Linked DNA regions of Alicycliphilus denitrificans K601. The protein of the gene in region 2 interacts with the protein of the main gene of each other region in a pairwise test. Links are inferred from orthologs where the notes say so. Each region holds a gene or a part of one and is shown on either strand. Other genes may lie near its edges.

Evidence for each region.
Region 1: the proteins of ALIDE2_RS01590 (region 2) and ftsA interact in binary tests that used the Escherichia coli proteins (3 or more experiments, as listed by UniProt). The link is inferred for Alicycliphilus denitrificans K601 from one-to-one orthologs.
Region 3: the proteins of ALIDE2_RS01590 (region 2) and ftsZ interact in binary tests that used the Escherichia coli proteins (3 or more experiments, as listed by UniProt). The link is inferred for Alicycliphilus denitrificans K601 from one-to-one orthologs.

Annotation. Positions count from the first base shown.
Region 1 is NC_015422.1:4,225,297-4,228,237, forward strand. Bases 1-2,790 are described here. They hold ftsA (cell division protein FtsA), read right to left. Parts: upstream 2,116-2,790; coding sequence 886-2,115; downstream 1-885. Other genes in these bases: ftsZ (cell division protein FtsZ), read right to left, coding at 1-714; ALIDE2_RS20105 (cell division protein FtsQ/DivIB), read right to left, coding at 2,121-2,790. In the rest of the region: more of ALIDE2_RS20105, read right to left, coding at 2,791-2,941. UniProt on the Escherichia coli protein: Essential cell division protein that assists in the assembly of the Z ring. May serve as the principal membrane anchor for the Z ring.
Region 2 is NC_015422.1:346,919-349,998, forward strand. The notes cover bases 39-2,967. They hold ALIDE2_RS01590 (rod shape-determining protein), read left to right. Parts: upstream 39-945; coding sequence 946-1,989; downstream 1,990-2,967. Other genes in these bases: gatA (Asp-tRNA(Asn)/Glu-tRNA(Gln) amidotransferase subunit GatA), read right to left, coding at 39-444; gatC (Asp-tRNA(Asn)/Glu-tRNA(Gln) amidotransferase subunit GatC), read right to left, coding at 441-740; mreC (rod shape-determining protein MreC), read left to right, coding at 2,019-2,936; mreD (rod shape-determining protein MreD), read left to right, coding at 2,933-2,967. In the rest of the region: more of gatA, read right to left, coding at 1-38; more of mreD, read left to right, coding at 2,968-3,080. UniProt on the Escherichia coli protein: Forms membrane-associated dynamic filaments that are essential for cell shape determination. Acts by regulating cell wall synthesis and cell elongation, and thus cell shape.
Region 3 is NC_015422.1:4,223,750-4,226,809, forward strand. Bases 152-3,060 are described here. They hold ftsZ (cell division protein FtsZ), read right to left. Parts: upstream 2,262-3,060; coding sequence 1,041-2,261; downstream 152-1,040. Other genes in these bases: ALIDE2_RS20090 (acyl-CoA dehydrogenase family protein), read left to right, coding at 152-960; ftsA (cell division protein FtsA), read right to left, coding at 2,433-3,060. In the rest of the region: more of ALIDE2_RS20090, read left to right, coding at 1-151. UniProt on the Escherichia coli protein: Essential cell division protein that forms a contractile ring structure (Z ring) at the future cell division site. The regulation of the ring assembly controls the timing and the location of cell division.

The DNA.
Region 1 (2,941 bases), 3.9 Mb from region 2 along the record:
GCGCGCACGGTCGGGGCCGCTGGCCGTGGCCGTGCCCATCATGGCCTTGCCGGGTTCGCCCATCACGGTGCGCACGTCCTCGAAGTCCACGTTCACCTGGCCGTACTCGTTGATGATCTCGGCGATGCCGCCCACGGCGTTCTTGAGCACGTCGTTGGCGTGAGCGAAGGCCTCGTCCTGGGTGATGTCGTCGCCCAGCACTTCGAGCAGCTTCTCGTTGAGCACCACGATCAGCGAATCGACGTTGGCCTCCAGCTCGGCCAGGCCCTCGTCGGCGTTCTTCATGCGGCGGCCGCCCTCCCAGTCGAAGGGCTTGGTGACCACGCCCACGGTGAGGATGCCCATCTCCTTGGCCACGCGCGCGATCACGGGCGCGGCGCCCGTGCCCGTGCCACCACCCATGCCGGCGGTGATGAACAGCATGTGCGCACCGGCAATGGCCTGGCGGATGTCCTCCTGCGCGGCCTCGGCGGCCTCGCGGCCCTTGTCGGGCTTGCTGCCGGCGCCCAGGCCGTTGCTGCCCAGCTGGATGGTGCGGTGCGCCGTGCTGCGCGAGAGCGCCTGGGAGTCGGTGTTCGCGCAGACGAACTCCACGCCCTGCACGCTGCGCGCGATCATGTGCGCGACGGCGTTGCCGCCGCCACCGCCGACACCGATCACCTTGATCTGCGTGCCCTGGTTGAACTCTTCGGACTCGATCATTTCGATGGTCATGATGCTGCTCCTGAAACTTCCGTTGTGATATGCAATTGCCAAAGGTTTGTGCGTGTTCCTGTCCTGTGACGGGTCGTCCCGCCGGGGGGCGGAGCGGTACTTCGCCATCGCCCCCGCTTCCTGCGGGGCGGGCCGGCGCGCGCGAGCCAGAGCAGTGGGGCCGTCGTCATCTCAGAAATTCCCCACGATGAAGTCCTTGAAGCGGCCGAAGGCGGTCTTCACCGAACCGCTCTTGGCCGCCACCTTGAAGCCGCGCAGCCGCGCCAGGCGCGCCTCTTCGAGCAGGCCCATGACGGTGGCCGCGCGCGGCTGGGCGATCATGTCGGCCAGCGCGCTCGAATACTTCGGCAGGCCGCGGCGCACGGGCTTGAGGAAGATGTCCTCGCCCAGCTCGACCATGCCCGGCATGACCGAGCTGCCGCCCGTGAGCACGATGCCCGAGGACAGCACCTCCTCGTAGCCCGACTCGCGGATCACCTGCTGCACCAGCGAGAAGATCTCTTCCACGCGCGGCTCGATGACGCCGGCCAGCGCCTGCTTGCTCAGCATGCGCGGGCTGCGGTCGCCCAGGCCCGGCACCTCCACCTGCGCCTCGGGGTCGGCCAGCAGCTGCTTGGCGTAGCCGCTTTCCACCTTGATGTCCTCGGCGTCCTTGGTCGGCGTGCGCAGCGCCATGGCGATGTCGCTCGTGATCAGGTCGCCCGCGATCGGCAGCACGGCCGTGTGGCGGATCGCGCCGCCGGTGAAGATGGCCACGTCGGTGGTGCCCGCGCCGATGTCGACCACGGCCACGCCCAGCTCGCGCTCGTCGTCGGTGAGCACAGCCTGGCTGCTGGCCAGCGGGTTGAGCATGAGCTGCTCGACCTCCAGGCCGCAGCGGCGCACGCACTTGATGATGTTCTCGGCCGCGCTCTGCGCGCCGGTCACGATGTGGATCTTGGCCTCCAGGCGGATGCCGCTCATGCCGATGGGCTCCTTCACGTCCTGCCCGTCGATCACGAATTCCTGCGGCTCCACCAAGAGCAGGCGCTGGTCGCTGGAGATGTTGATGGCCTTGGCCGTCTCCACCACGCGCGCCACGTCGGCCGGCGTGACCTCCTTGTCCTTCACCGCCACCATGCCGCTGGAGTTGAGCCCGCGGATGTGGCTGCCGGTGATGCCGGTGTAGACGCGCTGGATCTTGCAGTCAGCCATCAGCTCGGCCTCCTTGAGGGCCTGCTGGATGCTCTGCACCGTGGCGTCGATGTTCACCACCACGCCGCGCTTGAGGCCGTTGCTGGGCGCCACGCCCAGGCCGGCGAGCTTGAGCTCGCCGCCCGGCATCACCTCGGCCACCACGGCCATGACCTTGGCGGTGCCGATGTCCAGCCCCACGACCACGTCTTTGTATTCTCTTGCCATAGTTCTCAGTCCTGCCCTCGGTTGTTCTTTGCTGCCGCGCGCGCGCGTGCCGCCGCGCGCGCCGCCGCCTTGCGCTCCGCCTCGCGCTGGGCGGCCACGCGCTGCGCCTCGGTGGCCACCGTGGTCACCCCGCGCAAGCGCAGCGCGTAGCCGTCCGCATAGCGCAGGTCGGCGTATTCCAGCGCGTCCACGCCGCGCCCCTGCTGCCTGGCCACGCCGGGCAAGGTGCTCACCAGGCGGCGCGCGCGGTCGAGCACCAGGTCCTGCGTGCCGCTGCCCAGCTCCAGCACGGCGCCGCCGGCCAGGGCGACGCGCCAGCCGCCGTTGCCCGTGAGCTCCAGCGTGTCGATGCCCGCGCCCAGCGGCTCCAGCACGGGCGCCAGGCGCCGGACCATGTCCAGCATCTCGGCGGACCGCCCGGGCGCGCCCAGCAGGCGCGGCAGGCCGTCCTGCTCCACGTCGTCGGCATCGGCCTCGAAGACCTCGCCCTGGCTGTCGACCAGCGTGGCGCTGCCCTCGGGGCCCCAGTAGGCTGCCACGTCGTGCTCCTGCAGCTGCACGCGCAGGCCGCTCGGGAATTCGCGGCGCACATGGGCGCTGCGCACCCAGGGCACCTGCTCGAAGGCGCGGCGCGCGGCCTCCAGGTCCACGGTGAAGAAGTTGCCCACGAGCTGCGGCGCCACGTTGGCGCGCAGGCTCAGGGCGCTGGTGTGCACCAGATCGCCCTCGACGGCGATGTGCCCGATCGCGAACGCGGGCTGGCGCAGCAGCCACGCGCCGCCCGCCACCAGCACGCCCACGACGCAGCCCACGAACAGGACCGTGG
Region 2 (3,080 bases):
CCGGGGCGCGTCGAACCCCACGGGGGCGACGGCCGAGTTCTCGTTGGTGCCGCCCATGGCGAACTCGTCGCAGTTGAGCTTGCCCAGCGTCACGCAGCCGGCTTCGGCCAGCCTGGCCACAACGGTGGCGTCGAACGGCGAGCGGTAGCCCGCCAGCATGCGGCTGGCGGCGGTGGTGGGGAAGTCGCGCGTGACGAAGATGTCCTTGTGCGCGATGGGCACGCCCGCCAGTGGCGCGGCGGTGCCTGCGGCTATCGATGCGTCCTGCGCGCGGGCCTGGGCCAGCGTGGCGTCCTCGTTCAGTGCCACGTAGGCGCCCAGGTGTTGGTGGCTCTTGGCGCGGGCCAGGAAATGCTGGGCGGCCTCCACGGCCGATACCTGGCCGCCGCGCAGCGCGGCGGCCAGCTGGGCCACGCCCATGTCGTGCAGTACGGTGGAGCTCATTCGATCACCTTGGGCACGAGGAAGAGGCCGCGTTCCACGGCGGGGGCGCTCTGCTGGTTCGCTTCGCGCTGGTCGGGTTCGCTGGCCACGTCGTCCCGCAGGCGCAGGTGCACGTCCTGGATCGCCGCGACGGGGTGGGGCAGCGGGGCGATGCCGCCGGTGTCCACGGCGCGCATCTTCTCCACGATGCCGAAGAAACCGTTGAGCTGAGTGAGCATGCGCTCGCTTTCGGCAGGGCTGAGCTCGAGCCGCGCCAGATGGGCGATGCGGCCGATGTCCTGGGGTGTCAGTGCCATAAGGGGATGGGGCGCGGGGAAACCGGATGTAAAGCTGTCATCCGTGCCGCGCCAGGGGAGTTATTCACAGGGGATGCGTTATTATCCCGGCTTTGCCGCAAGACCTCCACATTGCCGGTCATTGTGTGAAAAAAGCCAGCAAACACCCTGTAAAAACCCGGCGATGGCAGGCCGAAGCGCATGCCGTGCCTGAGAGGACCCCTGAATGTTCGGAGTTTTCCGTCGGTACTTCTCCACCGACCTGGCCATTGACCTTGGTACCGCCAACACCCTGATCTTCGCCCGCGACAAGGGCATCGTGCTCGACGAGCCTTCGGTCGTCGCCATCCGTCACGAGGGCGGCCCGCACGGCAAGAAGGTGATCCAGGCCGTGGGCCACGAGGCCAAGGCCATGCTGGGCAAGGTGCCCGGCAACATCGAGGCCATCCGGCCCATGAAGGACGGCGTGATCGCCGACTTCGTGATCACCGAGCAGATGATCAAGCAGTTCATCAAGATGGTGCACCCGCGCTCGGTGCTCACGCCCAGCCCGCGCATCATCATCTGCGTGCCCTGCGGCTCCACCCAGGTCGAGCGCCGCGCCATCAAGGACGCGGCCGAGGCCGCCGGCGCCACCGCCGTGTACCTGATCGAGGAGCCCATGGCCGCCGGCATCGGCGCCGGCCTGCCCGTGTCCGAGGCCTCGGGCTCGATGGTCGTGGACATCGGCGGCGGCACCACCGAGGTGGGCGTCATCAGCCTGGGCGGCATGGTCTACAAGGGCAGCGTGCGCGTGGGCGGCGACAAGTTCGACGAGTCCATCATCAACTACATCCGCCGCAACTACGGCATGCTGATCGGCGAACCTACGGCGGAGTCGATCAAGAAGAACATCGGCAGCGCCTTCCCCGGCAGCGAGGTCAAGGAGATGGAGGTCAAGGGCCGCAACCTCTCCGAGGGCGTGCCGCGCAGCTTCACGATCTCGTCCAACGAGGTGCTGGAGGCGCTGACCGAGCCGCTCAACCAGATCGTCTCGGCGGTGAAGACGGCGCTGGAGCAGACGCCCCCCGAGTTGGGCGCCGACATCGCCGAGCGCGGCATGATGCTCACCGGCGGCGGCGCGCTGCTGCGCGATCTCGACCGCCTGCTGGCCGAGGAGACCGGCCTGCCCGTGCTCGTGGCCGAGGAGCCCCTGACCTGCGTGGTGCGCGGCTGCGGCATTGCGCTCGAGCGCATGGACCGCCAGGGCAGCATCTTCACCAGCGAATAAGCGCGCGCCGCGCTTGGCAGGCAGCCCGCATGCCCCTGGGAACCCTGGACCGCACGGCCCCTACGCTGTTCAAGCACGGGCCGTCGCCGCTGTCCCGACTCACCCTCTACAGCGCCTTGGCGCTGTTTTTGATGGTGGCGGACGCGCGCTTCCACGTCGCCGATCCGCTGCGCAAGGCCGTGGCCACCGTGCTGTATCCGCTGCAGTGGCTCATGCTGCAGCCCGTGGAGCTGGCCGGCAAAGGCGCGCAGTATTTCCAGTCGCTGCAGGCGGCGCAGCAGGCCGCGGACGAGGCCAGCAAGAAGATGGCGCAGATGTCCGTGCGCGCGGGCGAGGCCGACCAGCTGCTGCGCGAGAACGCCGAGCTGCGCCAGCTGCTCGCGCTGCGCGAGCGCCTGGACACGCCGGCCCAGGCCGCGCAGGTGCTCTATGACACGGCCGACCCGTACACGCGCCGCATCATGGTGGACCGCGGCCAGCTGGCCGGGGTGGAGCCGGGCTCGCCCGTGGTGGACGCGGCCGGCGTGCTCGGCCAGGTCACGCGCGTGTTCCCCATGCTCAGCGAGGTCACCCTGCTCATCGACCGTGACCAGGCCATACCCGTGCTCAACCTGCGCACGGGCGCGCGCAGCGTGGCTTACGGCGACCCCGTGGCCGGCCCCGGCGGGGGCATGGAGCTGCGCTTCACGCCCGCCAATGCCGACGTGCAGGAGGGCGACCTGCTCACCACCAGCGGCGTGGACGGACTGTACCCCGCGGGCCTGCCCGTGGCGCGCGTGCTGCGCGTGGAGCGCCGGGCGGACTCGGCCTTCGCGCGCATCTACTGCGCGCCCCTGGCCCAGGTCCATGGCGCGCGCCACGTGATGGTGCTCAAGCCCCTCGTGGCCGACATGCCCGCACGCCCCGAGCCCGAGCCGGCGCCGCAGAAGCGCGGAGGCCGCAAATGATCATGCCCAAGGGCCAGCAGCTGCTGCTGCCGGTGAGCCCCGCCTTCATCTGGGCCAGCCTGCTGGCGGCCCTGGCGCTGAACATGCTGCCGCTGGGCCGCGTGGTCTGGACGCCGGATTGGGTCATGGTGCTGCTCGTGTTCT
Region 3 (3,060 bases), 3.9 Mb from region 2 along the record:
CTGGACTCCCGCAGCCTGTGCATCATCCGGGAGACCCTGGCACGCCACCATGCCCTGGCGGACTTCGCATTCGCCATGCAGGGGCTGGGCAGCGGCACCATCTCCCTTGCGGGCAGCGATGCACAGAAGGCCGCCTATCTGCCGGCGGTGGCCCGGGGCACGAAGATCGGCGCGTTCGCACTGTCCGAGCCCGACGCCGGCTCGGACGTGGCCGCGCTGTCGTGCAGGGCCGAAGCCGATGGCGACGGCTACGTGCTCAACGGCAGCAAGACCTGGATCTCCAACGGAGGGCTCGCGGATTTCTACTGCGTGTTCGCGCGCACGCAGGCCGACGCGGGTTCACGCGGCATTTCCGCCTTCATCGTGGATGCCGGTACCGCGGGCCTGAGCGTGGACGACTCCATCAGCGTGATCTCGCCCCACCCGCTGGCCTCGCTCCACTTCGAGAACTGCAGGGTTCCTCGAAGCTGCATGCTGGGGCCACCCGACCAGGGGTTCAAGCTGGCCATGCGCTCGCTCGACATTTTCCGTGCCTCGGTTGCCGCCGCGGCCATCGGCTTTGCGCGCCGGGCGATGCAGGAAGGCCTGCAGCACGCCACCCGGCGCAGGATGTTCGGGCAGACGCTGGCGGACTTCCAGCTGACGCAGGCCGCCTTCGGGGACATGGCCACGGCCATAGACCAGAGCGCCCTGCTCACCTACAGGGCCGCGTGGGTGCGTGACGTGCAAAAGCGCGCATCCACCGCGGAAACGGCAATGGCAAAAATGGCAGCCACCGAGTCGGCGCAGCAGGTGATAGACCGTGCGCTGCAAATGTTCGGCGGCAAGGGCGTGACCGTGGGCAATCCGCTCGAACGCCTTTACCGGGACATCCGCTCGCTGCGCATCTACGAAGGCGCGACGGAGGTCCAAAAGCTCATCATCAGCCGGGAGGTGCTCAGGCCCTTCGCGCCGCATTGAGCCGGCGGCCGTGCGCCCAACAAAAAACCGGTGCCATGGCACCGGTTTTTTTCTGGGCCGCGGGCGTTGCCGCCGCGTGGTCAATCCGCCTGCTTGCGCAGGAACGCGGGGATCTCCAGCTCGTCCATGCCGCCCGAGGACAGCGCGTCCACGCGCGCCGTGGCCGCCGTGCGGGTGCTGCGCCAGACGCTGGGCACCTGCATGTTGCCGTACTCGGCCTGGGCCGCGCCGCCGAGCACGCCGCCCGGCATGGCGGCGCCCGCCATGGGCATCTGGTAGGCCACGTTGTCGGTGCCGGTGCGCAGGGACTGCACCACCTGCATGGTCTGGCGGCGCGCGTTCTGGCGCGACAGGCCCGTGGCCACCACCGTCACGCGGATGTCGTCGCCCAGGCTGTCGTCGTAGGCGGCGCCGAAGATGACGTGCGCGTCGGGCGAGGCGTAGGCGTTGATGGTGTTCATCGCCAGGCGCGACTCGGACAGCTTGAGGCTGCCCTTGCTGGCCGTGACCAGCACCAGCACGCCCTTGGCGCCCGAGAGGTCGATGCCTTCGAGCAGCGGGCAGGCGATGGCCTGCTCGGCCGCGATGCGCGCACGGTCGGGGCCGCTGGCCGTGGCCGTGCCCATCATGGCCTTGCCGGGTTCGCCCATCACGGTGCGCACGTCCTCGAAGTCCACGTTCACCTGGCCGTACTCGTTGATGATCTCGGCGATGCCGCCCACGGCGTTCTTGAGCACGTCGTTGGCGTGAGCGAAGGCCTCGTCCTGGGTGATGTCGTCGCCCAGCACTTCGAGCAGCTTCTCGTTGAGCACCACGATCAGCGAATCGACGTTGGCCTCCAGCTCGGCCAGGCCCTCGTCGGCGTTCTTCATGCGGCGGCCGCCCTCCCAGTCGAAGGGCTTGGTGACCACGCCCACGGTGAGGATGCCCATCTCCTTGGCCACGCGCGCGATCACGGGCGCGGCGCCCGTGCCCGTGCCACCACCCATGCCGGCGGTGATGAACAGCATGTGCGCACCGGCAATGGCCTGGCGGATGTCCTCCTGCGCGGCCTCGGCGGCCTCGCGGCCCTTGTCGGGCTTGCTGCCGGCGCCCAGGCCGTTGCTGCCCAGCTGGATGGTGCGGTGCGCCGTGCTGCGCGAGAGCGCCTGGGAGTCGGTGTTCGCGCAGACGAACTCCACGCCCTGCACGCTGCGCGCGATCATGTGCGCGACGGCGTTGCCGCCGCCACCGCCGACACCGATCACCTTGATCTGCGTGCCCTGGTTGAACTCTTCGGACTCGATCATTTCGATGGTCATGATGCTGCTCCTGAAACTTCCGTTGTGATATGCAATTGCCAAAGGTTTGTGCGTGTTCCTGTCCTGTGACGGGTCGTCCCGCCGGGGGGCGGAGCGGTACTTCGCCATCGCCCCCGCTTCCTGCGGGGCGGGCCGGCGCGCGCGAGCCAGAGCAGTGGGGCCGTCGTCATCTCAGAAATTCCCCACGATGAAGTCCTTGAAGCGGCCGAAGGCGGTCTTCACCGAACCGCTCTTGGCCGCCACCTTGAAGCCGCGCAGCCGCGCCAGGCGCGCCTCTTCGAGCAGGCCCATGACGGTGGCCGCGCGCGGCTGGGCGATCATGTCGGCCAGCGCGCTCGAATACTTCGGCAGGCCGCGGCGCACGGGCTTGAGGAAGATGTCCTCGCCCAGCTCGACCATGCCCGGCATGACCGAGCTGCCGCCCGTGAGCACGATGCCCGAGGACAGCACCTCCTCGTAGCCCGACTCGCGGATCACCTGCTGCACCAGCGAGAAGATCTCTTCCACGCGCGGCTCGATGACGCCGGCCAGCGCCTGCTTGCTCAGCATGCGCGGGCTGCGGTCGCCCAGGCCCGGCACCTCCACCTGCGCCTCGGGGTCGGCCAGCAGCTGCTTGGCGTAGCCGCTTTCCACCTTGATGTCCTCGGCGTCCTTGGTCGGCGTGCGCAGCGCCATGGCGATGTCGCTCGTGATCAGGTCGCCCGCGATCGGCAGCACGGCCGTGTGGCGGATCGCGCCGCCGGTGAAGATGGCCACGTCGGTGGTGCCCGCGCCGATGTCGACCACGGCCACGCCCAGC